2 regions of the Fictibacillus enclensis genome follow, and region 2 is predicted to be linked to the other one. Evidence: riboswitches for the same ligand, from Rfam matches in the RefSeq annotation. Region 2 holds a riboswitch; the other holds the start of a gene.

Region 1 (15,707 bases), 2.4 Mb from region 2:
TGCCCCTTCCACCTGGCTGCTGGAAGTCCTGGAACTGCTTGATGATGATTCAATTTCAAACTCGAAACGGGCAGTGCTTGATGAAGAGCGGCGCCGGTTTCTGCTTGAGGAATCACTTCTTCTTCTTCTTCTTGACATATTATTTCACCCCTTTGAAATACTATATTCACCTTCTTGTCTGATAGTTAGGGACAAGTATCCTACTGGGAGAAAAAAAGGCTCAGGAAAGCTCTTTGATAGTGAATAGAATGATACCAGCCAACATATCATAGTAAAAAATTCAGACGGGGCAAGGGAAGGGGAATTCTGATGATTTGTTTGGGCGAGGTACTGGATCAAGCAATCTATCGTGAGCGGATTGCCATTATAGAAGACAAGCAGGAAATTATGAGAACCTTTGGCCTTGAAAAGGAAGATTGGCTTCAGCTTTGGAACATTGATAACCGGATATTAACGTTATGTTATCATTCATTGGATCCGGCATTTGACCGGTTCATTGTGGTATATGATTATTCTTATTTTTGTGAAGATCAGGAAATGAAAGAAGCCATTATCTGGCACGAAATCGGCCATGCGGAATTTCCAGTAACAGAGGGGAATATTGATTTGTATTCAGAGAAAAAGTGTGATGAGCTCGCGTTTCATAAAGGGTACAAAGCAGGACTGGAGGCTTTTTTGAATTTAACATACAAGATGGCTGAAACATTAAACAACCAACTTTTGATTAACATGACGGACGAGCGGTTAAAGGCTTTACGATTATTAATGAGTTAATAGAAAAACGGATGGATCCGATGCGGGTCCATCCGCTTTTTTGTTTAAGGAATAAGTAAAATCTTTCCGGTACTTTTTCTGCTTTCCAAAAAACGATGAGCTTCTGCTCCCTGTTCAAGTGGATAGGAGGTCATTTCGGGTACTTTTACCGCACCGGAGAGAATCAGGTCAAAAAGCTCCTGGGACCGTGATACACGCTCCCAATGGGAGGTAATAACATTCCAAAGATCGCCTCCGGTTAATGTTTTCGATGTATCCATCAGCATGCGGGGATCTACCGGAGAAGGGTCACCGCCAGCCATTCCATAAAAAACAACCGTACCACCGGTTCTCACCGCTTCAAAGCTATCCATCAATGTGCTCCCGACAGAATCATAAATCACATCGACACCTTGGCGGCCTGATGAAGCTTGTTTTACTTTATTGACCCAATCTTCATTATAAAGGAAAACATGATCAGCACCTGCAGCGAGTGCGGCTTCCTTTTTTGACTCTGATGAGGCAAGCCCGATGACTTCTGCTCCGAGCGCTTTGGAAATCTGGATCAGAAGCTGGCCCACACCGCCTGCCGCCGCATGAAGGGCAAGAAGGGTTCCTTGCCCAACTGCATAACTGTCCCTTGTTAAATACTGTGCAGTCATGCCTTGCAAAAGGATGGAAGCAGCAGTTTCAAAGGATATTTTCTCTGGCAAGGGGATAAGATGATCCTCGGGCACGGCAACGTATTCGGCATTGGCATATGGAACATCAGCAAATGCGACACGGTCACCTTCTTTCACATTCTGTACGGAAGAACCCACGCTTTTTACCACTCCAGCTCCTTCATAGCCTGCAATATAGGGAGGATTCCCCAGTAAGTGATAGTTTCCTTTTCTTCGGTAAATGTCGGCAAAATTAAGTCCAATAGCCTTCATTTCAATCAAAATTTCATTCGCATTCAGTTCCGGAGTTGGAACATCCTGATACTGAAGGACTTCAGGTCCTCCAAATGTATGGAAGGTCAGTGCTTTCATTTTTATGCTCCTTACTTCAAATGTCGTATCCTCATTCATTGTATACAAAATGAATCGATTTCACTAGGAAGGTGATTAAATTAGAAAAAGGTTTAATGGTTTAATCGTTGTGGAAACGGTTTATATCTTGGATGGGAGGCATTTTATAATGCTAAAAAATATTGTAATGGCAACGGGTATGGTTTTTCTGCTTGCAGGATGTTCTTCAGGAGGCGACAGCGGCGGAGGTGGAAAGGGCGGAGGCTCGGTAGATTCCGCTGCGGCAGAAAAGTCTTTTAAGCAAAATTGTGCAAGCTGCCACGGAAACAACTTGGAAGGCGGAACAGGACCTGCTTTAAAAGAGATTGGAAAAGAGCACAGTAAAGATGAAATTTTAAAGCAAATTAAAAATGGCGGAGGCGGCATGCCTGCCGGTTTGATTAATGGTGATGAAGCAGAGAATGTGGCTGTATGGCTGGCCAGTAAAAAATAAGTGGAAAAGAGGCACCTGTTTTATGAATAGGGCCTCTTTTTTGATGAGCGCTAAGTAAGTGAAGCCCCTTTGTTGAGGTGAGTCTTCTTTTGTTTGTCCTGGACGAGGACAGCAGAAAAGATGATGAGCAGGATTCCTGCACATTGCCAAAGTGTAAGCTTTTCCTGAAAAAGAAAAAAACCGGCCAGAGTCGCTACCACCGGCTCGACCGTTGCGACAATCGCTGCCTTGCTGGGTTCTACCTGGCGTAATCCAACCGTATATAAAATATAAGCAAGCACAGTGGGGACTATACCCAATCCAATGATATAAAGCCAGACTTCCGTGTCTTCTAAAAGGTGAGCAGAATGAGATAATCCGCTGATCGGAAAGAGAGCGCACCCGGCAAAAACAAACGTATACGTCGTGATGGTTAACGTTTTGTATTTGGCGGAGGCTGCCTTACCGAAAATGCTGTATAACGAGTAGCCCAATCCTGATCCCAGCCCCGTGAGCAATCCGGTCCACGTTATACCACCGTTAGAGGCTGGCAAATAGCCCACGACAAACACACACCCGAGAAATGTGACCAAAAGGGCGGCCACTTTCTTTTTTGTAATAAGATCACGGAAGAAAATCCTCGATAAAATCAGGACAAAGGCGGGCGCTGTATACAGCAGAACGGCCGCAACAGACAGAGATACTTCATTCATGGTTTTGAAATAACACCAATTGAAAAAGGCGATGCTGAGCAGCCCGGTACCGATAAAATAATAGCTGTCCCTGATGTGTATTTTAAGAAGTGATCGGTTTAGAAAGAAAGTAAGGATCAAAAAGGAAACTGCAGCGCTCAAAGCGCGTAAAACAACAATTTGGATCGGAGTGAATCCCATAGAAGATAGTTCTTTGATAAAGATGCCGATCGTTCCCCACAAGGCTGCTCCCCCGGCAATCCAAAGATAAGGCCATTTCAAGCAAATACACCTCCATAGCGTTCAGACTCTCCTAGCGTATCTTACAATCAACAAGTTCTCAAACGCGGGGCCTTGTCTTCCAAATTTTGCTCGTTTCTCTCCTGTATAACGGGATGAGGGCCAAGGAAGCATAAGGAAAAAAGGAGGGACCGAATGTTGAGAACTATTTTTGCACTACTATTCACGTTTTCCCTTGTACTCTCCGGTTGCGGAAATGTAAAAGGACAGCAGGAAGGAACAGCAGATGCCGGGAAAAATGGCAGCGAGCATCCGAGACTGCAGCAGGTAAAGTATAATGGCAGCAAACAGAAGGAAGTAACACCGTCTCAGACCAAACATAAGAAAACCAAAATTACTTCGATTGGGTTTTTAGAGCCGGTTGATCCCCAGGCGGCTGTAAAAGAAGTAAAGGACGTAGGCCGGCATTTATCGTATGTTGCTTTTTTCAGCTATCGTGTAAAACCGGATGGTACGTTGATCGGCATTAAAGATGATCAGGCGCTCGCTGCAGCCAGAAAACAGGGTGCAGTCCCGATGCTCGTTCTCACAAACTTTACGGAGGGGAACTTTTCTCCTGAGGTGGCACATACCATTTTTACGGATAAAACCGTATCCAATCGTCTGGTCAATAATGTGATCAAGACCATGAAAGCAAAAGGCTACAAAGCATTAAATATTGATTTTGAACATATTCGTGCAAAAGACCGCGATCTTTATAACGGATTCCTTGAAACGATTCTGCCAAGAGTGAAAAAGGAAGGATTCATTACGTCTACTGCTCTAGCACCAAAAACGAGTGATGAGCAAACGGGCCCGTGGCATGGCGCCCATGATTACAAACGGCATGGAGAGCTTGCTGATTTTGTTATTCTCATGACGTATGAATGGGGATGGTCCGGCGGTCCTCCGATGGCTGTTTCACCTATTCCTCAAGTGCGCAACGTCATCGACTATGCAGTATCTGTGATCCCCCGCAAAAAAATTGTAATGGGTGCGCCGCTGTATGGGTATGACTGGATCCTGCCCTATAAAAAAGGTAATGCTTTCGCCAAGCGCATTGCGCCACAGGAAGCAACCGAACTGGTGATTAAAGAAGGCGCTGAAATTAAATATGACAATAAATCACACTCTCCGTACTTCAACTACAGTGATGATCATGGCAAGAAACACGTTGTCTGGTTTGAGAATGAAGAAAGTGCACAAGCGAAATTCAATCAAGTCAAGTACTATAATCTTCGCGGCATCGCGTATTGGGTACTCGGCGAGCCGTTCCCGCAAAACTGGAGCATGCTTGAAGACCAGTTCAATGTAAGAAAAGCGAAATAAGAAAAAGGAGACTTTTATGGCATGTGGCCATGAAGGTCTCTTTTTTATCCTGACATGCACAAAACGAGAAAAGTGTTAGAATATTTGTGAAGAATAAAAAAATGAGGAGGAAACAGCTTGCTGAACAACAGTCTGATACACCCCGAAGAAGCACGTAAAATGATCCGGAAAAACCAATGGAACCGTCCTACCGCGGGTATGTGCAACGGCTATACACAAGCGAACCTGGTCATCCTTCCCAAGGATCTTGCGTTCGAGTTTTTATTGTTCTGCCAGCGGAACCCCAAGTCTTGTCCGGTTTTGGATGTAACTGAGCCAGGCAGCTCAGTTCCTGCACTTGCTGCTCCTTCAGCAGATCTGCGAAGTGATCTGCCAAGCTACCGGATATACCGCAATGGCATCCTTACCGATGAAGTACAGGATATTGATTCATACTGGACGGATGATATGACGGGTTTTCTCATTGGCTGCAGCTTTTCATTCGAACAAGCTCTTATGCAAAATAAAATTCCTGTAAGGCATATCGAAGAGAACCGCAATGTACCTATGTACAAAACATCAATAAGCTGTACAAAAGCCGGACGTTTTGAAGGTCCGATGGTTGTGAGCATGCGTCCCATTCCCGAAAAAGATGTGGTACGTGCCGTACAGGTGACCTCCAGATTTCCATCGGTGCACGGAGCGCCTGTACACATCGGTGATCCCCGTTCGATCGGGATCGAGTCTATTGATACACCGGATTTTGGCGATGCCGTAACCATCAAAGAGGGAGAAGTACCTGTTTTTTGGGCTTGTGGCGTAACTCCTCAGGCAGTCGTAATGAACGTTAAGCCTGAACTCGTGATTACCCATTCACCCGGACATATGTTTATCACGGATTGGACGGATGAAGAGTTCGGGGTACTTTAGGGAAACAAACGAAAAAAGGGGTTGAAAGCGCCTTCCCAGAAGAGTATAGTATAAGCATTACGTTCCGAAACGTTTTGGAGGATTGAATGTGGCGACAATTAAAGATATTGCAAAACATGCCGGAGTCTCTGTTACCACAGTTTCAAGGGCATTAAACGGATACTCTGATGTGAATGAGAAAACAAGAGAAAAAATTAAAGCTGTGGCTCGTGAACTTCAGTACAGCCCGAATTTGTTGGCCCGAAGCCTGGTCATGAAAAAAACAAAAACGATTGGTTTGCTTGTTTCTGGGATGCGGATCGAAGGCAGCAAAGATAATTTTACGTATGAAGTGCTTTGTGGAATCAATGACTGTGCGGGAGAGAGGGGATATGATCTTATTCTCTTCAGCACCAATTCCGAGCAGCAGCAGAAAAAAACGTACAATCAGCTTTGTCAGGAGCGGAAAGTTGACGGTGTAATCCTGCAGGGGATTAAAACGGATGACCCTTATTTAAAAGAAGTTGTGGAAAGTGACATTCCCTGTGTTCTTGTCGATATTCCCATCGAAAGCGACAGTGTGGGTTATGTTACGACCAACAACAAACAAGGGGCAAAGATGGCGGTGGATCATCTCATCGAGCTTGGGCATCGGCAGATTGGCATGATCAATGGGCACGAGCAAGCCTTTGTCAGCAAACAGCGCCTTCAGGGATATCAGGAAGCACTGAATCAAGCGAAGATCGACTATCAGGAACAATACGTGGTTAATGGTTCTTTTTTGGAATCGGAGGCGGAAGTGCAAGCTGAAAAGCTGCTCCATGCACATCCGGAGATTACGGCTGTTTTTTGTGCAAGTGACCTCATGGCGCTCGGTGCGATGAAGGCAGCACGCCGGATGGGCAAAAGAATTCCTGACGATCTCTCCGTGGCAGGCTTTGATAACATCATGCTAGCATCCTATTCATCACCCACCCTGACAACCATTGCTCAGGACCGATACCAGATCGGCTTTGAATCAGCCATTTTGCTGATTGATATGCTAGAGGGAAAAGATGGAACGCACAAAAAAGTGCTGAAAACCTCATTAGTCAAACGTGAATCAACCAAATTAAAACCGACAAGGTCGTTTTCAACGAAAACGACTTGATCGTTTTAATTTAAGGAAAAATCGAAAACGTTTCGGATTTTGGAATATATTTTTTAATCATTTTCCAAAACGTTTCGGAATTATGGGGAGGAAGAAAATTGGATTATCGAGTAATTAAGGAAAATGATTTGTTTTTATTAACGGATGATAAAGGAAACATTCCTTTGAACAATGATTACGGACTGGGATTATATACAAAGGATACACGGTTTTTAAGCAAGTTTGATTTAAAAATTAATAATGAAGACCCGATCCTGCTTTCTTCGTCCGCCGACGAAAATTACAGCGCCAACATATTGATGACCAATCCTCATATGGAAAAGGACGGAGAATTGATTCTCTGGAGGGAGTCAGTAGAGATTCAAAGAAAGCGCTTAATCTATGATGGCGTGTTGTATGAAACCGTTCAGGTGAAAAGCTTTTATCCTAAGCCAGTTGAGTTTGATATCAGCATGCTGCTGGATGTGGACTTTACCGATATGTTTATTGTCCGTGGTTTTCAATCCGGAGAAACCGGCAAACGAACAGGCATCGATCATACAGACAAGAGCTTGACTTACCATTACGAAGGAGCCGACGGAGTCAAACGGTCCACACGAGTAGGCTGGGACCATGAGGCAATAAACACTTCAGATTCCGAAGTTGCTTTTCACTTTTCATTGGATCATGAGGAAATCCAATCAGTCACCTTTACGATTGCTCCAGAAGTGGATGGAGTATCCGGTGAAATTATGGCACCAGAACAAGCTCTTGAGAACCTTAAGGCATCTTATGAAAACTGGGAAAAGAATACAGCCCGTGTTCAAACCGATTCCTCCCGTTTACAGCGCCTCGTTGACCGAGGAATCCTTGACCTCAGGGTGTTAATGACAGATATCGGGTACGGACAGTTTCCGGTGGCAGGCCTCCCCTGGTTCGGTGTCCCATTTGGCCGTGACAGCCTGATTGCCGCGCTGCAGATGCTTCCGTTTAACGCGGAGATTGCAAAAGGCACGCTAAGGACTCTCGCGTCACAACAGGGAACAAAAGTGGATCCTTGGCGGGATGAACAGCCGGGCAAAATCATGCACGAAGTCCGTTATGGAGAGCTGGCGGGAACTGGACAGATTCCATTTACTCCTTATTATGGAACGATTGATGCCACTCCGTTATTTTTAATGCTGCTAACGGAATACACCAAATGGACCGGAGATCTATGTCTGGCAGAAGAGCTTCAGCAAACGATCGAAAATGCCCTCATGTGGATCGACCAGTATGGTGACCGGGACGGCGACGGATTTGTGGAATATCATCAGGAATCCAGCAAGGGCATTGCCAACCAGGGCTGGAAGGATTCCGCAGATTCAGTTGTTCACAAAAACGGCGATTATGCAGAGACACCGATTGCGCTCTCGGAAGTCCAAGGCTATGTGTATCAGGCCAAGACAGGGATTGCCTCCATCTATGAAAAACAGGGGAGGACAGATGAATCGGTGAGACTGCGTAAAGAAGCAGAAGAGTTAAAATCCAAGTTTCACGAGCAATTTTGGATGGAGGATCAATCCTTCTATGCCATTGCGCTCGATAATGAAAAAAAGAAAGTGGGGACGTTAACCTCCAATCCTGGCCATGTGTTGTTTTCCGGCATGCTGGAGGAAGAACAGGCAGATCAGATGGTATCCAAGCTCGTATCACCGGCATTCTTTTCCGGTTATGGCATACGCACAATGGCAGAAGGCGAGGCCGGCTATAACCCGATGAGCTACCATGATGGCAGCATTTGGCCGCATGATAACAGCATGATTTTGCTGGGCATGAGCAAGTTGAACCATCAGAAACAGGCGAACCTGGTGATTAAAGGCTTGATGGACGCGGCACAGCACTTTGAATATGACCGGCTGCCAGAGCTGTTCTGCGGTTATGGTGCCGCTGGCGGACCTGCGGTAAAGTATCCGGTCGCTTGTTCACCTCAGGCATGGGCTGCCGGTACACCGCTTGTCTTTATCCAAACGGTTCTCGGATTGTTTCCAGATGCTTTGAACGAAGTGATTTCCGTATCTCCTGAGCTTCCGGAAGGAGTGAATGAACTGACCGTACAATCGATCAAGATTGGAAACGGCTACTTGTCTGTCAGCGTTCGCAAGGAAAATGGAAAGAGTTTCTTAACCGTAAATGAAAATACAACGGGCTATACGATCCATACCGATAAGTAAAATACGCATAGGAAGGGAGAGGTTTCTATGAAGTTGAAAAAATATGTTTCAGCAGCGGGGCTAACTGCCCTGCTGGCTACTTCTCTGCTTGCAGGATGCAGCCAGCCTGATGAATCAGAAAACAGCAGCAAAACGGTCATTACACTGAGCGGCTGGGGAGGAAATCCGGTCGAGAAAAAACTTTTGGAGGAAGTGCTGGACGACTTTGAAAAATCCCACCCGAACATCGATGTAAAGTTTAATCAGATCAGTGATCAGTACATGGACGTTTTGAAAACCAGGCTGATTGGGGGAACAGCAGCCGATGTTTTTTACCTGGATGCGTTTGAAGCACCCGGCCTGATCGAAACAGGTGCAATTGAACCGCTGGACAAGTATGTAACCAAAGATTTTGATGTGGATGATTTTGAAAAGCCGATGTTAGATGCGTTTAAAGACAACGGTAAAATTTACGGCTTTCCAAAGGACTATTCCACGCTTGCCCTTTTCTACAACAAAAAAATGTTTCGGGAAGCGGGAATAGACGGTCCGCCAAAAACATGGGAAGAGCTGGAGCAAGACGCTAAAAAACTCACCAAAGGCAACAAAGTTTACGGATTGGGTGTAATGCCGCAGATCGAGCGTTTGTATTACATGGCTGAGTCCCAGGGCGGCCAGGTCATCACAAATGACCGTGCGACTTTTGCAGAAGACCGTGTGGCGCGTGCACTTCAGCCGGTATTGGACATGCATCTAAAAGATAAAACCGCTGCTCAAGCTTCAGAGGTTGGTTCAGGTTCCGGGGGAGAAATGTTTGGCCAGGGAAGGGCTGCCATGGTGATGGAAGGAAACTGGAACATTCCGTTCATGGAAGATACGTTTCCTAAAATAGATTATGGAACCGCCGAGCTGCCAACGGTTAACGGCAAGAAGGGAACCATGTCCTTCACGGTCGGTTATGCCATGAATGCAGAATCCAAGCATAAGAAAGCGTCATGGGAACTAATCAAGTACCTGACCGGAAAAGAAGGCATGAAAACATGGACAAGCAAAGGCTTTGCCTTGCCTACGCGTAAGTCAGTAGCTGCAGAACTCGGCTATGACAAGGATCCACTGCGTAGACCCCTTGTTAAAGGAGCCAAATATGCGACTGTTTGGCAGGACGGTCCGATGCTGCCGATCGTGATGAATAACTTCAACAACCAATTTTTAAGTGCCTATCTTGGGGAACGGCCGCTGAAGGATGCTTTGAAAGACGCGCAAAAACAGGCTAATAAAGAGATTAAGGTAGCGGAATAACAAAAAAGAGAGGTGAAGAAACATGGTAAAAAGCAGTTCTTCCAAAAAATTGAGAAGGGAAGCGGGGCAGGGGTACCTGTTCATGGCACCGGTCCTCATCATTCTTGGAATCTTTGTAATCGCTCCCATCCTTTGTGCAATCTACCTTTCTTTCCATAAAGTAGAGTTGCTTGGCGGTACGCATCTGGAATTTAGGGGACTTGATAACTTTATGAAGATCACGTTTGATGACCGGGCGCATATTGCTCTAAAAAATACCTTCATTTACGTGGTGATTGTTGTGCCGCTTCAGACGCTGCTTGCGCTTGTATTGGCAGCGTCCCTGAATGCCGGCATGAAGGGGCAGAAGTTTTTCCGGATTGTTTATTTTTTACCGACATTGACCTCTTCAGCAGTACTTACTTTGATTTTCATGTGGATGTACAATCAGAACGGTCTGATCAACCACATTTTACACATGCTGCACCTGCCAACGTACAACTGGATCGGTGATCCGAGTGTAGCTTTATTGGCGATCATGATTATGAATATTTGGGCGACGGCACCGTTTTTTATGGTGATCTATCTGGCGGCCCTTCAGGATATACCAGACAGCCACTATGAAGCTGCTGAACTCGATGGCGCAACGGGACTTCAGAAATTCTGGCACATTACGGTTCCCAATTTGCGGCCCGTGACTTCTTTTGTGGTGATTATGGGTCTCATTGGAACCTTCCAGCTATTTGATCAATCCTACATCTTTTCAGGAGGATCGGGTGGACCGAACAACTCCACCTTGACGGTTGTTCTTTTGATCTATCAATATGCCTTTAAATCACTCGGCACCATGGGCTATGCGACAGCACTTGCCTTCATGCTTGCCATCATTATTTTGATCGCAACACTTCTGCAGCGGAAATTTTCCAAGGAAGAATCACTTTATTGAGGAGGGGTACCATGAAAAAACGACCGATTGGAAAAACCATTCTGTATGTAATCTTGATTGTCTACGCGGTGATCACCCTTGTTCCGTTTTTATGGGCTCTTTCATCCTCTTTTAAATCATTAGGAGAAATCGTAAGCGGAAGCATAAACTTTATACCGAAAAACTTTACCATCGATAACTATAAGGAGATTTTCTCACGGGAGCCGCTTTTTGGCCGCTGGTTGTTTAACAGCTTGTTTATCGCTGTGGTCGGCACCTTTTTGAATTTGCTTTTCAACTCGATGGCCGGTTATGCCCTTGCCCGCCTCAGCTTTCCGGGCAAAAAAAGTATCTTTATTATCATTTTAGCAGTGTTGATGATTCCGTTTCAGGTGACGCTCATCCCTAACTTCTTGATTTTAAAAGAATTCGGATGGCTGAATACCTATCAGGGAATGATCATCCCCGGTGCGGTCAACGCCACCTTCATATTCATGATGCGCCAGTTCTTTATTAACTTTCCAAAAGAAGTAGAGGAAGCGGCAGCTATAGATGGACTGGGCAAATTCGGCACCTTTTTCCGGATTGTTCTTCCGCTTGCCAAGCCGGCATTAGCGGCACAAACCATCTTTGTCTTTATGGCCTTCTGGAATGATTTCATGCGGCCGCTGATCATCCTGTCTGATGAAAGCATGTTCACTCTTCCGTTAGGGCTAAATTCATTCAAAGGACAGTTTATCAGCTACTGGAATTACATTATGGCAGCTTCTATGGTCTTTACCTTGCCGATTTTGATACTGTATGCCTTCTTTAACCGCTATTTTGTCAAAGGCATTAAGTTTACAGGGGAGAAATAGACCACCATTAGAAGGACAAAAATCGTTTTACCAAAAACTAACTTTTGACAAGAAAGCCCAAACCCTTTACAGTAGTAAAAGCTGTTATAACTGAAAACTGGATACTTCTTATCACGAGAGACTGAGGGACTGGCCCTGAGACGTCTCGGCAGCGGACCTGAATTTCGAAGGTGCTGTGCCAAATCCAGCAAGCAGTTCATGCTTGAGAGATGAGAAGAGTTCCTTATGAGCATATAGGGCCTCTTCTTTGGAAGAGGTCTTTTTTCATATATGTACATGCAGCAATAACAAACGTAGAGGTGTTTTTAGATGGATGCAGTAAAAAAAGGAAATGCGCTGGCGCTATTGCCGCTCGTTATCTTCCTGGTCCTGTTCATCGGCTCAGGTGTAATCACTGGTGACTTTTATAAAATGCCCGTGGTTGTAGCCATACTCGTGGCAGCAGCGGCAGCCCTGTTAATGAATAGAAAAGAAACGCTGAACCGTAAAATTGAGCGTTTTGCCAAAGGTGCAGGACATCTTGACATTATCATTATGGTCTTCATCTTTATTCTGGCCGGTGGATTTTCTGCAGCTGCGAAGGGAATGGGAGCAGTGGAGTCCACGGTCAATCTCGCCTTGTCAGTTGTACCCGAAAATTTCCTGATTGTCGGTCTCTTCGTAATCGGTGCCTTTATTTCCTTGTCGATGGGAACGTCCATGGGGACCATTGCCGCACTGGCGCCGATTGGCGCAGGAATCAGTGGTCAGACGGATATTCCAATGGCACTTTCCATGGCAGCCGTCGTAGGGGGAGCCATGTTTGGAGATAACTTGTCCATTATTTCGGATACCACCATTGCTGCGGTCCGTACCCAGCAGACCCAAATGAGGGATAAATTCAAAGTGAACTTTTTCATTGTCCTTCCTGCCGCCATTGTTACGTGTGTGCTCCTTTGTATTGTTACGATGGGCAGTCATTCCAGCGTATCGGCTGACAGCTTTCAAGCGGTAAAAATCCTTCCATATGTTGGTGTATTGATTGCTGCCCTTCTTGGCATGAATGTATTTGTTGTGTTAAGCGGCGGAATCATATTGGCGGGAGTGATCGGCCTGGTGGATGGAGCCTATACTCTTTCAGCCTTTTTAAAAACGATCACCGACGGAATGTTTGGCATGTCTGAACTTGTTTTCCTGGCCCTACTCATTGGAGGAACGGTAGAGCTGATCCGCTATAACGGCGGAATTCAGTATCTTCTTGATGTATTAACGAAGAACATTCGAACAAAAAAAGGAGCGGAGTTTGGTATTGCAGGATTGGTCAGTGCAACCAACCTTTCCACCGCCAACAATACGATTTCCATTATTACAGCAGGTCCTCTTGCCAAGCAGATATCCGATCGGTATGGCATCGATAAGCGAAAATCAGCAAGTCTTCTTGATATCTTTTCGTGCGCTATTCAAGGCTTGATTCCCTACGGTGCCCAACTGCTGACGGCGGCCAAAATCGGCTCCATCTCACCAGTGAGCCTTCTGACGTATTCGTTCTACCCGATTTTAATCGCCGTTTGCGGCGTGATTGCCATTTTGATCGGTTATCCGAAGCTGAAAGAACGAAAAGAACATATGGAAAAGAAACATGCTTAAATGATGAAAGGAACCTCAATCGTTGGATATTCCCATGCGATTGAGGTTCTTTTTTGTCGAATCTTTTTAGGAAAATAGTCATATTTCGTATTGACAAGGAAGATTATGGGTGTTAATTTTAGAATAATCAATCGTTCTTTTTAGAGAACGAAATTGCTTGATTCTTACCATTCGTTTCTGTTTTTTTATTAAGGATATTTGGAGGACAACCATGAGTGCAATAGCTGGAATACTTCATTTTAATAATGAACCTGTCAATCCAAAGGCTGGCATGAACATGATGCAAACATTAAGCCGTTATCCGGCTGATGCTGTGCAGACGTGGCAAAACCAGCAAATTTTTCTTGGTTGTCATGCGCAATGGATTACGCCTGAATCAATTCGAGAACAACTCCCGTTTTACGACTATGAAAAACAGCTGGTTATTACCTCTGATGCGATTATTGATAACCGAACCGAATTATTCGAACGACTGCAAGTCCATCACGCGCTTCGGAAAGAAATGCCCGATAGCCAGATTATCCTTCTCTCTTATGAGAAGTGGGGAGAGGATTGCGCAAAATATTTAGTGGGTGATTTTGCCTTTATGATTTGGGATGAAAAAAAACGAAAGCTGTTCGGAGCAAGAGACTTCTCAGGATGCCGGACGCTTTATTATACAAATAAGAACAATCGCTTTGCTTTTTGTACAGCAATGAATCCTTTGTTAACTCTTGATTTTGTAACTAAAGACCTAAATGAACAATGGCTCGCTGATTATCTAGCAATTCCTTGGAACTTTGAATCCGTGGACGTTCGTTCAACCGTATATCACTCCATCCAACAACTTCCACCTTCGCATACCATCTCAATCGTCGACGGAAACGTAACCCTTTCACGCTATTTGACCCTGGAATTTGATAAAAAAATAAAATTAAAATCCAATGAGGAATATGAGGAAGCCTTCCGTGCAGTATTCCAAACCGCGGTAGATGCGAGGCTGCGTACTCATTTAAAAGTAGGTGCGCATTTAAGCGGCGGGCTTGATTCTGGGTCAGTTGCAAGCTTTGCGGCAAGGTCATTAAAAAAGGAAAATAAGCCGTTGTACACATACAGTTATGTACCGGTCAAAGACTTTGTCGACTGGACACCGAAAAGCAGGGTGGCCAATGAACGGCCATTTGTTGAATCTACTGTCAAGTATGTTGGGAATATCCAAGACCACTACTTTGATTTTGAAGGGAAAAGTCCCTATACCGAAATTGATGACTGGCTCGATACGTTGGAAATGCCGTATAAATTTTATGAGAATTCGTTTTGGCTCAAGGGAATTTATGAACATGCTCACGAGCAGGGAGTCGGGGTACTTCTTAATGGACAACGGGGCAACTGGACGATTTCATGGGGACCGGCTCTGGAGTATCAAACACAGCTTTTAAGGAAAATGAAATGGATTAAGTTTAATCAAGAGCTTCGTTCTTACAGTAAAAATATAGGGGTAAACAAATCCAAGATATTCAAGCACCTTAGAAAGAAGGCATTTCCATTTACAGACCGTGGGAATGTACAAGAAAAGCCTTACCCCTTAATTATTAATTCTGAGTTTGCCCAAAAGACAGGAGTGCTTGAACGTTTAAAAGAACATGAAGTTGATGTTTCAGGAATTGTTCGACAGAGCGCGTATGAAGTAAAGAAAACCCAGTTTGAAAAATTATACTACTGGAACATCAATGGTACATATACGACCAAATTATCGTTAAAACAAGTTTTATGGGACAGAGATCCAACCAACGATTTAAGAGTAGTTCGGTTTTGCTTATCAGTCCCAGAAAACCAATATGTACAAAATGGTCAGGATCGTTCCTTGATCAGAAGGGCAACAAAGGGCTATCTGCCTGACAATATTAGGTTGAATCAACGTACAAGAGGTGTTCAAGGAGCAGATGGAATTCATCGTATGTCGTCTTTTTGGAAAGAGTTTGTGAGTGAAGCTAAGAAAATGTGCACTCACTCATGGATGAACGAGTTCCTTAATACAGCTCTCTTATCTGAATCAGTTAAAAAGTTGGAGCATAGTCCGAATGCAAATGAAGTTTTTGAGGATGAATTCAGAACCTTAATGAGGTCATTAATTATCTATCATTTTGTTATAGGTGCTCACTTGAAAGGGGGTGAAAGAGATGAAAAAAGATTGGGAAAAGCCAGTATTGGAAGTGCTTGATGTGAACATGACAATGGCAGGTCCAGGAAGAAAAACACCTGATGCTACACAACCTGACCCAGACGATCCTGTAA
Region 2 (15,707 bases):
GTTTTTTCTTTACGCATTGCCAACTGAAGGCTCAAGAATGGTAAACCGGTTGTTCACCGTATCCAGATTGGCTCTGGCACCAATCGGAATCGCTGCTTTATAGTAACCATGGGCAGTTGTTACATTAGTCATGAGAGGCTTTCCAAGGGGAATCATGACCTCCCGGATTAACTGCTCATAGGTGACTCCATAAGCAGGTTCACATGAGGTGCATTCCCCCATCACAATTCCCGCACAAACTGCAAATTTACCGGCGATTTTAAGGTGGTTCAAATACCGGTAAACGGTATTGATCGGCTCATGAGTTTCTTCAATGATTAGAATCTTCCCTGTTGTATCAATCTCAAAGGGTGTTCCCAAATTATCAACAAACGAAGTCAGATTGCCCCCAACCACCTCTCCGGTCACATTTCCGCGCACTCGGCTGACTTGAGGGATACCAGGAGGATTTATAATCTGCCGGGGAGATTGAAAGGTGGATGTTGCCAAAAAAAACTGATCATAATTATATGGCGGAGTTTCCAGATTAAAGTCGAGGAGCAACAGGCTTTGGAAAGAAATCAAATCCGCGTACTGGTACAGAACATTGAGCAGGATCGTGATATCGCTGTATCCAGATACAATCTTGGGATTTTGACGAATGACAGTAAAGTCCAAATACGGAAGGATCCCCGCTACTCCCACCCCTCCACGGGTAGGCAGAATCATTTTCACGTTTTTATTGGAAAACATCGCCATCAAATCAGCAGCCCGCTGCTGGTCGGTTCCTGCCAAAAAGCCCGTGCTCGTATACACGTTTTTGCCCAGCACTGTATTGAATCCAAGGCTCCGAAGGGTTTTTATGCCTTCATTTATTCTTGCAGGCTCCAACGGGCTTCCAAGCGTCACAATCCCGATGGTGTCCCCTCTTTGCAGAATTGGTGGTCTGACAGCCATATACATCCTCCCCATCCCCAGAGTTTCCCATCGAGATGCATCATTGATGTATATGTAATATAAAACAAGATTATCCCCTTATGACAAATCTTTCAAAACAATACTAAAAGGGGAATAAAGAGGGTATGTAGAAATAATACATAGACCCGTTATTAGTTTACGGACTGAATTATAAAATAGAAAGGGGAAAATTCAATGAAAGAGTATAAAATTATCGAAACCAGCGGACGCTGGACGTTCAGTCTTGATACACTGCCGGACAGCAATGCGCCTTTATCCTGGGAAGAAGCAGAGCGTATAAAAGAACAGCTGGAAGAATGTGTCCCCTTCCAGCTTGAGATTGTGAAAATAGATTCAACTGACTAACAGCCTGCCTTATTGGCAGGCTATTTTTATTTTAGTCTTGTTTTTATGTTTAAGAAGATGGCTTTCTCGAGAGACTGATGGATCGAACACCATGATCGTTTCGAATAGCATACCGGAATTGCTTGCTTATTCGCTTTTTTCTTGATGGCCGTCGAAAATTCATGATTAATATAGTCCGTCAGTACCAACACAAGATTCACATGGCTTGGTATTTCCTTTTGTGACATTCTTGCCTTTCTCCCGCTTACATGTATAATTTCCTCTACACCTACGTGCTCGAGCCTTTTTTTTATTTTACCAAGATGATCTCCGCCTACAATCAATAATGCTGACATCAAAAACTACTCCCTTCCTCATTCCCATTCATGTATTGGTTTTGACAGGGTGCCTTTGGTTTTCCAATGGGCAGTTTACGTTATTATTTATTTCTTATCTGTTTACTCGGATTTACTTTTAAATAAAAACCTCTTCCTACAGCTTTTTGCGAATAGGAAGAGGTTGTGATACCTGAGAAGACAGAAAATTTAAACGATTAAAAATAATATATAGAAATAGACCTTCCAAGTCAATATTAATTAAAAAACGTTGTCATGTGTATGTAAGCAGCAAAAACTCATAAAGAATATGAGTTTTTGTCTGAGTTCTGTTTCTGCTTATCTAACTTGTCATTCCGCTTTGCTTTTTAACGGCAAATAAGTGTTGGCGACAAATTCTCCTACCGGGTGAGCAGCGGTGTTTTCTTGTTGTTCTCCATGGTTGAGAGGCAATCTGGGAAACAGCAGTTCCGCTACCCGATAGGCTTCTTCCAAATGAGGGTATCCGGAAAAGATGAAATGATCGATGCCAAGGGACTGGTATTCTTTCATTCGTTCGGCAACAGTATCCGGATCACCGACAAGGGCGGTGCCTGCTCCTCCCCGAACCAGACCGATTCCGGCCCAGAGATTGGGGCTAATCTCCAGAGATTCAATTTTTCCGTTATGAAGCGATGCCATTCGCTTTTGCCCTACGGAATCATACCTTGAAAATATTTTTTGAGAGGCGGCAATCGTTTCCTCATCCACATATTGAATCAATGAGTCTGCGGCTGCCCAGGCTTCTTCCACAGTTTCTCTTACAATGACATGAAGGCGGATTCCGAAGCTGACAGTCCTGCCCTGAGCTGCTGCGAGTTTTCTGACTCTCTCAACCTTCTCTTTCACCTGCTCAGGAGGCTCGCCCCATGTCAGATAGACATCAATATGCTTAGCCGCTACTTCCAGCGCTGCATCCGATGAACCGCCAAAATAAAGCGGGGGATATGGTTTTTGCTGCGTAGGCAGTAACACCTTGGCTCCTTTAATTTTCAGATGTTCCCCCTCAAAGTCGACCTTTTCACCAGCCAGCTCTTTTCTCCAGACCTCCAGAAACTCATCGGTCAGCCGGTAGCGGTCGCTATGGGACAAATGGAGCCCGTCGCCCGCAAGCTCCACCGGATCACCGCCTGTCACCACGTTGATCAATAGTCTGCCATTTGATAATCTGTCAAACGTAGAAGTCATCCTGGCTGCCAATGAAGGAGAAATCAATCCTGGTCTTACAGCCACCAGAAACTTCATTTTATCTGTTGCCTGTATTAATGAAGAGGCGGTGATCCAGGCATCTTCGCATGAATGTCCGGTAGGAAGAAGCGCGCCCTTAAATCCCAGGCAATCCACTGCTTGCGCAATCTGGCGGAGATAGGAAAGCGTAATCGGCCTCCCTCCCTTTGATGTTCCTAAATACCTGCTGTCTCCATGTGTGGGCAAAAACCAGTAAACGTTCATGCACCTGTCCCCCTGCCTTTAGCGGAATCGAGTTCCAATTCTCTAATATAGATGTCTTTCTTGACCTCATCAATCAGCTCATTCAGCGGCACAAAGAGCCGGTTTTCGATTTCGGGATCAAATCTGACATCTGACCCAATGTTGTGTTGCAGCTGCTGATCGATTAAATAGACACCGTTTAATATGTTTCTTGCACCGATTGCATACAGAACCGGTTTAAGCGCATAATCAATGCTCAGCAAATGGGCAGCCGACCCGCCGGTGGCGATAGGCAGCACGCTTTTGCCGGAAAGAATGTCACGCGGCAGCAAATCCAAAAGGGATTTGAGAACTCCGGAATAGGCGGCCTTATATACCGGTGTTCCGATGATCACCGCTTTTGCCTGCTTTACACTCTTTTCAATTGCCTTAAGGGCCGGGCTGTTAAAGTTCCCAAGAACCAGATCCTCCGGTGGAATATCCAGCACTGAATAGGATTCAGTTTCCAGGCCCGCTTTTTGCGCCAGCTCACTTAAATGGTGAAGGACAATCCCCGTCCTTGACGTTACCGATGGACTTCCTGAAATCGTAACAATATCAGCCATTACAACTCCTCCTTTTTCTTCAGTGGTTTTAGTGAAGCATTTATTTGCCTGTTGATAAAAAAGGTTTGCAGCGCTCTGGCAAGCCCTCCTGTGCCAAATGTCAGATGCGAATGTTTGCCTTCGGTATACCTGCTTTGGACATCATTTAAAAATTCCAGTATATACAGCCTCCTGTAGAGGATATTGCGGATTCCCTGCTTTGAAAAGTAGTCCTCTATCGTGTTATACAGCCCTTTATTCACACCGTACCGTTCTCTGCAGACCCCGCTGAACTCCAGGTCTGCCAAATTGACAAGATACAGCTGTTCTTTGGTAGCTGACGCTAAAAAATTTTGTGGTTTATGCCATTCTTTTAATGATGCTTCACCCATTTTTATCCCTCCGATAACTGTTGTGGGTTATTTATTCTCTAACGCTTTTTCAACAAACTTGTTTTCAATGACTTTTGAAGTATCAAGCTTTGTCTTTATCCCTCCTGCTTTATAAAGGAAATCTGCCTGTTCCTGATGGGCTTTCGCAAACTCCGGAGTTGTTGGAGAAAGGATTAAGTTCGACCGCTTTAAAACGGTACTGACGATCTTGGGGTCAAGTTTTTCCTTTTTGGCAATATCGGAAGATACTTTGTCCGGATGATCAATAAATTGCTTCATAACTCTCTCATAGGTTTTCAAAAACAACACCGTTAAGTCCGGGTGGTCTTTCGTAAATTGGGTTCTGGCAACAAGAAAGCTCGGCGCATTAATATTCAGGTCCTCTCCGTCAGCCAGGGATTTTGCGCCCGTTTGAAAAATAGCTGTTGTGGCATAAGGTTCCCAAGTGGACCAGGCATCGACTGAACCATTATCAAGCGCGGGTCGTGCTTCATCGGGCTGCAGCTGAACAACTTTAATATCTTTGTCGGACAGTCCCGCCTGGTCGAGTGCCATATAAAGGAAATTATAGGCGCTGCTTCCTTTCGCGACGGCTATCTTCTTGCCTTTTAAATCCTTTAGCTCTTTGATTTTGCTTCCTTTAGGAATGATGATCGAATTTCCCTTTTTTCCATCCGTGGTTACGGCGATCGCTTTAAAATCCACATTGCCCGACTGTCCGGCGATCAATGGGGTTCCACCTGTGGCGCCAAAGTCCAGCCGTCCGGAAGCCAGTGCTTCAAAGTGCGGCGGTCCGCTCGCAAACTCGCTCCATTTGACTTTCACACCCTCTTTTTCAAAGGCTTTCTCAAAGGCTTTGGTCTCCCTTGCATAAGGCAGTACCCCCGTACTGCCCTGCACACCGATATTAACCGTTACATCCCCTTTTTGTTCGGCGTTCGTTTTTTTCTCACTGCTGCATCCTGAAAGCACAATCATCATCGTTAAAAGCGCCATAAGTCCTGCTGCTATCGTTTTCTTTTTGAGTTTCATCCTTTTTTCTCCTCTCCCTATCCCATCCTTTTTGTCATGCATGTGCCGAAAGATTGATCGTATCTGTATCCGGCCGTTTCAGCCCGAGGTGTTCCCTTAAGAGTGTTCCGGCGTATTCCTTTCGAAACAAACCTCTTTCCTGAAGGATCGGAATGACATAGGTGATAAAGTCATCAAGCCCTTCTCTCATTAAATGCGGCATAATATTAAATCCGTCTGCTGCTTTGTTTTCGAACCATTTCTCCAATAGATCGGCGATTTGGGTTGGTGTGCCCGCAATAGTGTAATGGCCCCTTCCACCAGCCAGACGAAGCAGAAGCTGTCTGATCGAAAGATTTTCACGAAGTGCGAGCTCCTGAATCAGCTTTGTTCTGCTTTGATGTCCATCCGTTGCAGGAAGCGGAGGCAGCGGTCCATCCAGCGGATAGGCTGATAGATCCACGCCGACTCGGTTTGACAGTTGATGAAGACTGAACTCTGTATTGGTATAATGATGAAGCTGTGCTTCTTTTTCTCTGGCTTCTTCTTCTGTTTTTCCTATGATCGGGCATATTCCCGGCAGGACCTTGACCGATTCAGGCGACCGTCCAAATGCAGTGGCACGGGCTTTTATTTCCTGATAAAAGCGCTGTGCATCCTCCAATGTTTGCTGGGCGGTGAACACTGCCTCGGCATACTGTCCTGCAAAATCAATTCTGGGTTTCTCCATCTGTTCCAGAGGTGATGATATTCCATCCCGCCCTGCCATTGCTGATATGATCAAGAGAAGCAAATCGTCTGGCCACGTTATAAGGTTCATTAAAGCTGGTTGAAACCGTGGCAATCAATCCAATGTTTTCTGTTACAGCGGCGAGGGCAGACAGCAGTGTAAGCGGTTCGATGCCTCCCTGCGGACCGTATTTGGCACCTTGTCGTGATACCGCATATCGATCTGCCAGAAATAATGAATCGAATTTGGCTTCCTCTGCTTTTTTAGCAAATTTTACATAATGGGAAAGCTTTAGGTTATTCCCTGTTTCTGAACCGGGATGTCTCCAGGAAGCCTCATGATGTCCCATTCCTGTCAGGAATAAATTAAGATGCAGCTGTCTTTTTGTTTGAACCATGTTAAAGCACCTCCATCACTATTTTTCAAATCATCCGATAAAGCTGTCACGCCATTTCAGAAGTCTCTTCTCGAAATATCTCACCAATGAATCCGATGCTTTGCCAAATACAGCGAAAATAATAATCCCTACAAAAACAATGGACGTCTGGGAAAACTGGCGTGCATCCATGATCAAGTAGCCGATCCCTTCACTGGAACCCATAAGCTCAGCCGCTACCAATGCCAGCCAGGCGGCTCCTAATGACAGCCTCAGGCCAAGAAGAATGTTTGGCAAGGCGGCTGGCAGGATAAGCGTTGTAATCTGCTTCCATTTACTGAACTCGAGCACTTTTGCGACATCAAACAGTTTTGAATCCACTCCGCGAATTCCAACAAACGCGTTAACATACAAAGGGAAAAAGGCAGCTTTTGAAATGAGAAGGATTTTGGATAATTCGCCAAAGCCAAACCAAAGGATAAACAATGGGATCACCGCCAAGGAGGGGATGGTTCTCATCATCTGCAGCGTGGGATCCAATGTTAGTTCGGTTTTGCTTGAAAAACCTACAGCCAGCCCTGCAAGAAGTCCGAGCCCGCCGCCGAGCAAGAATCCCAGAATCGCCCGGAAAAGACTGATTTTAAAGTGAGCGAATAGTTCGCCCGAAACGATTAAATCCTTAAATGCCACCAGGATTTCGCTGGGCCTTGGAAGCAATGTAGCCGAAATCAATCCATAGGCACCAGCTGCTTCCCAAATCAGAACGACAAGAACAGGAAGTGCAAGCCCCCGCATCCAATGGGATAAAGGTAACTTTTTACGATTTCTTTTAACAGCCGTTTCCTTTACTGATGGGGGGTGTTCAACACCTGATCGTGTTAATACTCCAGTTTGATTGCTCATTTTTTCATCTCCTTTTAAATCAAATCGCTGCTGCCTGGTGTTCTTCTACTTTTTCAAATTCACTCAGCACACGCTGGCGGATTTCCTGAAAAGACGCATCTGTTTTCTTTCTCGGATATGGAAGGTCAACCGGAATCACTTCCCGGATGGTTCCCGGCCTTGGATTCATGATGACAACCCTGGTCGCCAGGTAGATCGCTTCGTCAATATCATGGGTTACAAAAAGCATGGTCGTACGGTTGTTCTGCCAAATATCGAGCAGGACCTCTTGCATATGAGAGCGGGTAAAGGCATCAAGCGCTCCGAACGGTTCATCAAGCAGCAGCACCTTCGGATTTCGAAGAAGGGCTCTGGCAATGGCTACCCGCTGTGCCATCCCGCCGGAGAGCTCTTTTGGATAGGAGTTTTCAAACCCTTTCAAACGGACCAGTTCGATGAGCTGCTTTACGCTTTCCTTTGTCTCCTTGTTCTTAACTGGCAAATTGGCGGCTATATTTTTCTCAACGGTGAGCCAGGGAAACAGCCGCGGTTCCTGAAAAATAAATCCTTTTTCAATGCTCGGTCCAGTCACTTTCCGGTTATCCAGCCAAACTGAACCTTCATGGGCCGTATCCAGCCCAGCCACGATTTTTAAAAGGGTGCTTTTCCCGCACCCGCTCGGCCCGATTACCGTAATAAATTCCCCTTTCTCCACATCAAGCTGGATTTGTTCCAGCGCTTTAACCTTGCCATTGACGGTTTCAAAGCTTTTTTCAACCTCATTGACCTGTAATAATGCCACTCGCCCCATCCTCCTTTTTTAAATAAAGCTGTTCAAAATAAAAACAACCGGAGCCATTTTAATAAACAAAAATGGTCTCCGGTTGTCCGGTCGACTTTATTAGTGAATTTGTACAGTTGCTCAATTCCCTTTATTCAAAAAAACATAAAAAACTCCTTTCAACGTGCCAGAAGGACGTAAAGAAGAAGTACGGTTCATGCTTCTCTTATCATCCAAGCTTGCGGCTTGTTGGATTTGGCACAGTTCTCTTCAATTGAAAAGAGTCCGCTGCCGAGGTTTCATAGGGCCAATTCCCTCCACCTCTCTTAATAAGATAGAGTATGTAGTTTTTGATAAAAGGGAATCCTTATCGGATTACTTGTAATTAAAACAGGTATGTATTTGAATGTCAATAACTTTCTGAAAAAACAGATTAAAACTTTTTAAAATGATAATTTTTCTACTTTCAATTTCTTCCTTCTGTTTATCTCTTACATAAATAAAAGTTACCCTTATCATACTAATTGTTGGGAGGTTTTCGACTATGTTACTTTCTTGGTTAACGAGTATGCTTCTGCTTGTGCAGCCGGTTCCTGTCAACACGCCGGACAGCATCTCACTCGTTCAGCAAGGCCAGACAATTGCCATCATACAGCGCAAGGATTTCACGGTGCCGCTTCCTGGGACTCCTGTTCTTGATACCGAAAAGCTTAAGGTCTTTACGGACAAGCTGGAAGGACATGTGTACCGGCCGCCTGTCAATGCACGGATCAATGATACTGGTGGAATATCTTCTGGGCAAAATGGTTCGAAGCTTTATCGGGAGGCGTTCAAGGAAAAATTTTATGCAAAGTTCTTTAGTAAAGGACCCTCAAAGATAGAAATTCCAAGCCTGACGGTCCATCCCCGGGTGGATAGTGAGCTGCTCGGAAACATAAGAACCAACCACCTCGGCCAGTATGTGACCTACTTTAACCGCTCCAATACCTCACGGATTCATAATATTTCATTGGCCGCCAACGCCATTGATAATCATGTTGTTTTTCCCGGGGAGACCTTTTCTTTTAATAGGGTTGTTGGAAACCGAACAAAGGAAAAAGGGTATATGCGTGCACCGGTGATTATCCGGGGCGAACTGTCCGAAGGAGTAGGCGGCGGCATCTGCCAGGTTTCTTCTACCCTTTTTAATGCTGTGGACCGTGCCGGACTCCACATTGTTCAACGGTATTCCCATACCCGCAGAGTTCCCTATGTTCCTAAAGGACGGGATGCAACGGTAAGCTGGTACGGTCCTGACTTCCGTTTTCAGAACCGTTATAATCAGCCCATCCTGATCCGTGCAAAAGCATACGGTGGAAGCATTATGGTCATGGTTTCCTCTTCCGATGTGATCAATCTTCCTCAGAAAAAAAGGTAAACACCCCCTCTCTCCATTAATTGTGTCAACATTGTTAACCATTGCACAAACCCGTTCCAAATTGAAGGTAAGGATGATAGAATAAATGAGGATTTGATCATCAATTGGAGAGAGTGATGACATGAAAAGTCTTCCATTTTTCTATATGCTGTTTCTAATCAACGGATTGCTTCTTGCTGGCGGATTGGTCAGCCCGGCGTACATGGCTGTTGCCCGGTGGAGCATGATTTTCTTTAATATTACGGCAGTAGCAGCCCTTATTTACTTTAAAGAGCATGGCAATGGTGCAAGATGGAGCAAAGTATCCTCCCGCGGCCGCATGCTTTGGTGGGGCGCATTTATGTTCAATATTATTTCGGCTGCCAATGAAGTTCTTCATTCGGCACTATTCCAAGGTTAATAAATGTGCAAAAGCCCGGCAGCTGTTCTGCCGGGCTTTTTTCATATGGATGAAATTACATGTTTGCTATGAGCCATTTTAGGAAAAAAGTTAAAACATGTAACACGATAAGGGAGATGGCAGCTTTGTTTGGCTTTACAGAAATTTGGAAATTTTTCTTTTCGTTTTTTTTGGTATTACCAGGCGTCACATTTCTTCACGAATTCGGTCACTATTTTTTTGCCCGTATTTTTGGAGGAAAGGTCAGGGTGCACGTAGGTACAGGAAATGTACTTATGAAAATAGGCCCGCTGCGCATCCGTAAACTTTATTTTTATGATGGCTGGTGTGAGTATGTGTCATTAAAAGAAGATGCCAAATATTCCAAAGTTCTCGTATATCTTGGCGGCTCTCTCTTTAATCTGGCAGCCATTCTCTTGTTAAACTTTTTCGTCTTTAAAGGCATCTTCGAGGCGAATCTTTTCTTTTACCAATTCACGTACTTCTCGTTTTATTATGTATTTTTTTCTCTGATGCCGATGGAACAGTCAAGCGGTTGTCCAAGCGATGGCCTTGCTGCCCTGAACACAATCAAAGGTATCCAGTTAAAAAGCCACCCTGCCGACTAACATACAGCAGCCCACCTTTTATGGAGGGCTGTTTTTTAAAAATATTTATAATAGCTTTCCGTATAGGCATGTACGTGACAGCCGTTTTTTTCAAACACGCGTTGCATTTTTTCATTGTTGAGATGAGTGCTTCCGATATAATATTCTGCACCCATTTCTTTTAGGCATCCCAGCGCCTGCCTGTGCAGTGTGCTTCCTGTTCCTTTTGACCGGGCACTGGGAAAGACCCCAAAGTAAAACAACCGCCCTTCATTTGTTGTACCCGGTTCAATATGGGGAATGGCGATTCCGATTTGCTGATGGTCTTTATAAAAAATCCTGCAGGAATATTTCCATCCGCTGCCAAGCTCCTGCTTAACTGACTGAAGATGCTGCTTCATCGACAAGGTTGATGCTGCATTATCCGATCCCTGCCTGCACATTCTCCACACCTCCATAAATGCCTTCTCTGTCGTCCCCCTGTCCTCAAGCGTTCTCCAGGTGTAGGGATGAAAGCTTTCCATTTCTTTCAAGTCCCGATATACATTCACTTTGGATGCAAAATGCTCAAAACCCGAAGAAATCAAGTAATCGGAGCATGATTCATAATGGTCTCGGTTACGGTGAAGCGTTACGCCTACTCTTTTGACTTTCCCTTTTTCAGCTTTTCGGATGATGGTTGAGATGCCCTTTTTCCACTCGTTAATGTCCAACATCCCTTCTGTCGGTTCAATAAGAATATATTCAGGGGTTCCGTCAATCACTTTCATCTGTCTTCCCCCACTGTCATTTGTTGATAGAACTTGTTGATCACGTTTTGGAAGGCTTTTTTCTCCTCCAAAAAAGGATAATGATTGCTGTTATCAAAAGCAGCCAGCTGCACATCGGGAATAAGTTCCGCCATTTCTTCAGAAAAACCGATCGGACACTGAACATCGTGCTGTCCGCATGCGACAAGCGTTCGGGTACTGATTTTATGCAGCTGCCTTGTTACATCAAAAAGGAGAATCTCCCTTGAGAAAAACTCCATCCGGCGCGCGGCCATTGATTTATGGACATCCCCTGCAAAATACTCATCATGTCTTCCAGGCTCATGTAGTGATAATTTTGCCCGTTCCCTGGATATATCGTTTCTTTCTTCCGCAGATAGATTTGTTTTTAACTGCTCGATTAGCGACTGCATGTTTTTAAATTTCGGATGGTCTGGATGATAGATGCAAAAAGGGGAGGAGGACGCATACTCTCTTGCTGCAGCACTGGCTATGATCAATGATTCAAGGGATTTGGAATGTCGTATCCCATACACGAGTCCTAGCATCCCTCCTGTAGAATGTCCGGCAAAATGCCATGTCGGATACCCGAGTTCGTCTCTTACAGCTTCAAGATCAAGCACCGTTTCGATCATGCTTAGCTGATGCGGTTCGTGCGCCTTTTCAGACCTTCCCGCTTCTCTTAAGTTAATCAAAAATACCTGATGCGACTCTGTGAACATGTCCGCAAAACGGTCTCCCGTTTCATTGAATTCCGAATAAAGATGGGACACACAAAGCGGCGCGCCCTTCCCCTTACTGAACACTTCAAATACGCCCCGTTCTGTGGGGACCATGATTGTTTTCCAGTTCTTCATTTGCTTTCCCTCTGTTCTCTGGTATTTCATTACAAAAGCAACTTCTCTGTTCCCTCACTGAATTCCTTTCTAAATTTTGTCGAACGATTTTTCTTCACTAAAATGTTTTTTACCATTAAAATAAATTTTAACGATAAATGTTATTTTGATTGGAAGGAGAATTATGATGGGGACCAGTTTGGCACATGAACCAAAGACGGTAAGAAAACAAAAATTTGGAGGCCTTCTCTCCAACCGGCAATTTTTATTTTTATGGATAGCCAGTATATTTACAGGGTTGTCCTTCTCGATCTACTTAATCTCAGAAACATGGTTTGTTCTTCAGGCACTAAAAGCTCCTTCCAAGCTTGGGATTATTATGATGCTAACCACCATACCCCGCGTTTTGCTCATGTCGGTTGGAGGAGTAATGGCTGACAGAATAAAACGGTCTCACGTGATTATGATCACAAATTCAACCAGGGGACTTTTGGTCCTTGGATTGGCCCTGCTCATCCTGAACAGCAGTATGAACCTCTATCTCCTTGGTGTTTTTGCTCTTCTTTTTGGAGTTCTCGACGCTTTTTTCTGGCCGGCTAACCAGTCTATGCTTCCCACCCTTGTAAAAAAAGAACAGATCGTCCGTGCCAACTCTCTCGTGCAAACGACCAATCAGCTTTCATTATTGACTGGGCCGGTCATTGCAGGTTTTATGATTAAGTTTGGCTCGTTTTTCGGTGTCTTTGTTTGTACTTCTGTTTTACTTTTCTGCAGCAGCATTCTAATCGGACAAATCCGTTATCCTGATCATCCATCAACTGACAATAAGCAGAAAGAACCGGTGTTCCGGCAGCTTAAGGAAGGAATTGTTTACGTCAAGACGGTACCCTACCTGCTGCTCACCATGGCCACCTCTATTTTCGTTAATTTGCTTCTTGTCGGGCCTCTGAATATCGGTCTTCCTTTGATGGTGGATCAGCATTTGAAAGGGGATGTTCTGTCTCTTAGCTATTTGGAAAGCTCGCTCGCTCTTGGAATGGTCGCGGGTGCCTTTCTTACTGGGATCTTGAATATCAAAAGAAAACGGCCGATCATCAGCCTTTCACTGATTGCCGTCCTTTCTTTCTTAAATATCTTTCTGAGCCAGATGACCGCCCTTTGGCATGGAATTATTCTTTTGTCACTTGCCGGCGTCTGCTTGTCCATTTCCAATATTATTGCTCCTTCTCTGGTTCAGGAAATGACGGAGAAACGGATGATGGGAAGAGTTCAGAGTTTGATGTCAACTGCCTCCATGGGATTTATACCGCTTTCCTTTGCCCTTGTTTCTGCTCTGCTCTCTAGCGGACTTTCAATCGACATGATTATTTTGTACTCAAGCATTGCCCTTACCGCGTTTGTCCTCACTGTTCTTTGGAGAAGCAAAACCATCCGCACCATCGATTAATCACGTACATCCCTTAAATTGTGGTATTCTTTTTAGTAACACAATGTTTAGGTGGGATACAACGTGGCACAATGGAAAACACAGTCAATCGATTTAATGAAAATTTTTTCTGATCCAAGACGCCTGAGAATCCTTCATCTCGCTTCCGAACAGCCGATTACCGTTAAACAGCTGGCTGCTGAGTTGAACGAACATCCTTCAAGGCTTTATTACCATGTAAAAAAGCTTGAGGATGCCGAGCTTTTGGAAGTGGCTGAAACAAAGCAACTGGGGAATCTGGTGGAAAAATATTATCAAACTATCAATATGAATGATGTATTATACCGTGGAGATCTGCAGGCACAGGCTGAACAGCCTGAAGTCGCTCTTTCCCTTACGTACCGGCTCATCGAACCGGCATTGAAGTTATATGAAAAGTCGCTTGCCAAGCTGAGGGAAGAAAAGAAACATGGCGTAGTACGCAATGAAATGCCTTATCAAGTTACCATCAATTCCTCCAGTGACCGCATGACCGCCAAAGAGTGGCGTGAATCCTTTCCTGTCATCATGAAAGCACTTGGTAAAAAGGATAAAAAAGACTATGACTGGCCGGAACGCTCTTATCCTTCTGAAGAAGAAGCGAACAAAGTTGGTACCTATCAGTACGTTTTGCTCAGTTACCGGATTGAGGATGCAGAAGAACTTGGAATTGTAACGGAAAACGAGGAAGAGAAATGAACTGAGCCGCCTTTAGCATGCTGGAGGTGGCTATTTTTTGTAAAAGCACCTAATGGGCGCTCCTACATATAGAGACATCATAGCTTTCAATTACCGTGCAGATTGTTTTACTGGAGGTATGTAACGTGCAAACCTTACATGAACATTTGAAAAATTGTGAAGCCCCTCACACGTGTAAAAAAAGAATAAGAGCCATTCCTTCGAATGGGAAAGAAGAGCTCTTTTCATAGATAACACCTTGTAGAGTCATAGATCTCTAAAGTGAAGGAAAATATGTCGGGGATGTACCCATTCCTTAATTGGCATATAAGCGATACGAATCGGTTAATGTATCGCCGTTACCATAAATGTATGCCTTAGATGGGGCATAGAAATTGCTGCTATCATACTTCCAATGAATCCTTAGAGCCATATAACCGCCTGCTCCGTACGTGTTAGTTCCTCTTTTTTCAATATATTGAGAGAAGCTGTCCCACGTTCTAGGACCCACAACGCCGTCAACCATTAAGTTATGCGTTTTTTGATATTTTTTTACGGCAGCTTCGGTTTTCGGACCGAAAATCCCATCCGAATCAATGACGGAGGAATCAGTGTAAAATCGAAGAACATTAATGATGTACTGCATGTTTTTAACTTCAACACCTCGGGCATCTTTACGTAAAATCGAGTTTTTATCCCAGTCTGCCGGATGATGAAACCCGGGTGCTGAGGCAGATGCGGTAGAAAAGGAAATTCCCCAGGCCAAAAGAACAATTACCATACTGGCTACTATTTTCTTCACAATGCCATCTCCCTTTTATTAACTAGTGCAAACCCCTTACAAATTTCCCCTCCTTCTGAAAATTCCCCCTTTTCGTAAATTGAACCCTTTCTTTCTTGAGACCAATGCCCTGTTTTCTTCTGTACCTTTGGAATCAGTGTCCAAGTGTGGCAAGGAAGAATAGGATATTTTATATGCAAATAAGGAGGTTTTTGGATGAATGAATATTATGGGCAGCATTCGAACCCACGAATGTTTCCTCAACTCCCCGGCCAGGGCGGAGGCCAGCAGGCACCTGGTTTTCATGGCTTTTTCCCGCAGGGACAGGGCGGGCAGCAGCAGATGCCTCAGCTCCCTGGGCTTTTCCCCGGTATGCCCGGTGGTCAACAGCAGCAGGGACAGCAAGGCGGACAATCACAGCAGGGACAGGGCGGGCAGCAGCAGATGCCTCAGCTTCCCGGGCTTTTCCCCGGTATGCCCGGTGGTCAACAGCAGCAGGGACAGCAAGGCGGACAATCACAGCAGGGACAGGGCGGGCAGCAGCAGATGCCTCAATTCCCTGGGCTTTTCCCCGGTATGCCCGGTGGTCAACAGCAGCAGGGACAGCAAGGCGGACAATCACAGCAGGGACAGGGCGGGCAGCAGCAGATGCCTCAATTCCCTGGGCTTTTCCCCGGTATGCCCGGTGGTCAACAGCAACAGGGACAGCAAGCTCAACAGGTGTTTTATCCTTACTACTACCCGCCTGGCATGTTTTAAGCCTGCCGGACAGTAAATGTTTAAAACCGGCCAGTAAATCTTGAATTTCGGCCAGTAACCTGACGATTCTGGACAGTAACTTCCGCTTTTGGCCTGTATTTCTCTGTAAACAAATAAAACAAGGGAATTTCCTCTGCGGAATTCCCTTGTTTTAATAAAATGAAGCTTATTC

Evidence for each region. Region 2 has a riboswitch for S-adenosylmethionine ahead of QNH15_RS06750 (ABC transporter ATP-binding protein). Riboswitches for the same ligand answer to the same signal wherever they lie in the genome.
Region 1: another riboswitch for S-adenosylmethionine. It lies ahead of QNH15_RS18810 (Na+/H+ antiporter NhaC family protein); the one in region 2 lies ahead of QNH15_RS06750 (ABC transporter ATP-binding protein).

What each region holds. Positions count from the first base shown of each region.
Region 1 is NZ_CP126109.1:3,595,934-3,611,640, reverse strand. It holds gene QNH15_RS18870 (hypothetical protein) at 1-116, opposite strand, end outside; gene QNH15_RS18865 (hypothetical protein) at 310-774, shown strand; gene QNH15_RS18860 (quinone oxidoreductase family protein) at 819-1,787, opposite strand; gene QNH15_RS18855 (c-type cytochrome) at 1,936-2,259, shown strand; gene QNH15_RS18850 (DMT family transporter) at 2,310-3,212, opposite strand; gene QNH15_RS18845 (glycosyl hydrolase family 18 protein) at 3,366-4,538, shown strand; gene QNH15_RS18840 (putative hydro-lyase) at 4,659-5,447, shown strand; gene QNH15_RS18835 (LacI family DNA-binding transcriptional regulator) at 5,536-6,576, shown strand; gene QNH15_RS18830 (amylo-alpha-1,6-glucosidase) at 6,675-8,768, shown strand; gene QNH15_RS18825 (ABC transporter substrate-binding protein) at 8,796-10,046, shown strand; gene QNH15_RS18820 (carbohydrate ABC transporter permease) at 10,069-10,971, shown strand; gene QNH15_RS18815 (carbohydrate ABC transporter permease) at 10,983-11,807, shown strand; SAM riboswitch class I at 11,913-12,023, shown strand; gene QNH15_RS18810 (Na+/H+ antiporter NhaC family protein) at 12,117-13,433, shown strand; gene QNH15_RS18805 (asparagine synthase-related protein) at 13,645-15,633, shown strand; gene QNH15_RS18800 (paeninodin family lasso peptide) at 15,593-15,707, shown strand, end outside.
Region 2 is NZ_CP126109.1:1,244,250-1,259,956, reverse strand. It holds gene QNH15_RS06795 (S66 peptidase family protein) at 10-936, opposite strand; gene QNH15_RS06790 (hypothetical protein) at 1,132-1,302, shown strand; gene QNH15_RS06785 (DUF2325 domain-containing protein) at 1,329-1,637, opposite strand; gene ssuD (FMNH2-dependent alkanesulfonate monooxygenase) at 1,968-3,107, opposite strand; gene ssuE (NADPH-dependent FMN reductase) at 3,104-3,691, opposite strand; gene QNH15_RS06770 (hypothetical protein) at 3,691-4,062, opposite strand; gene QNH15_RS06765 (aliphatic sulfonate ABC transporter substrate-binding protein) at 4,090-5,094, opposite strand; partial or broken gene QNH15_RS06760 (LLM class flavin-dependent oxidoreductase) at 5,129-6,200, opposite strand; gene QNH15_RS06755 (ABC transporter permease) at 6,231-7,082, opposite strand; gene QNH15_RS06750 (ABC transporter ATP-binding protein) at 7,102-7,872, opposite strand; SAM riboswitch class I at 8,066-8,178, opposite strand; gene QNH15_RS06745 (VanW family protein) at 8,387-9,259, shown strand; gene QNH15_RS06740 (hypothetical protein) at 9,381-9,659, shown strand; gene QNH15_RS06735 (site-2 protease family protein) at 9,719-10,267, shown strand; gene QNH15_RS06730 (GNAT family N-acetyltransferase) at 10,303-11,016, opposite strand; gene QNH15_RS06725 (alpha/beta fold hydrolase) at 11,013-11,873, opposite strand; gene QNH15_RS06720 (MFS transporter) at 12,037-13,299, shown strand; gene QNH15_RS06715 (ArsR/SmtB family transcription factor) at 13,363-14,016, shown strand; gene QNH15_RS06710 (peptidoglycan-binding domain-containing protein) at 14,312-14,797, opposite strand; gene QNH15_RS06705 (hypothetical protein) at 14,993-15,535, shown strand; gene QNH15_RS06700 (cation diffusion facilitator family transporter) at 15,702-15,707, opposite strand, start outside.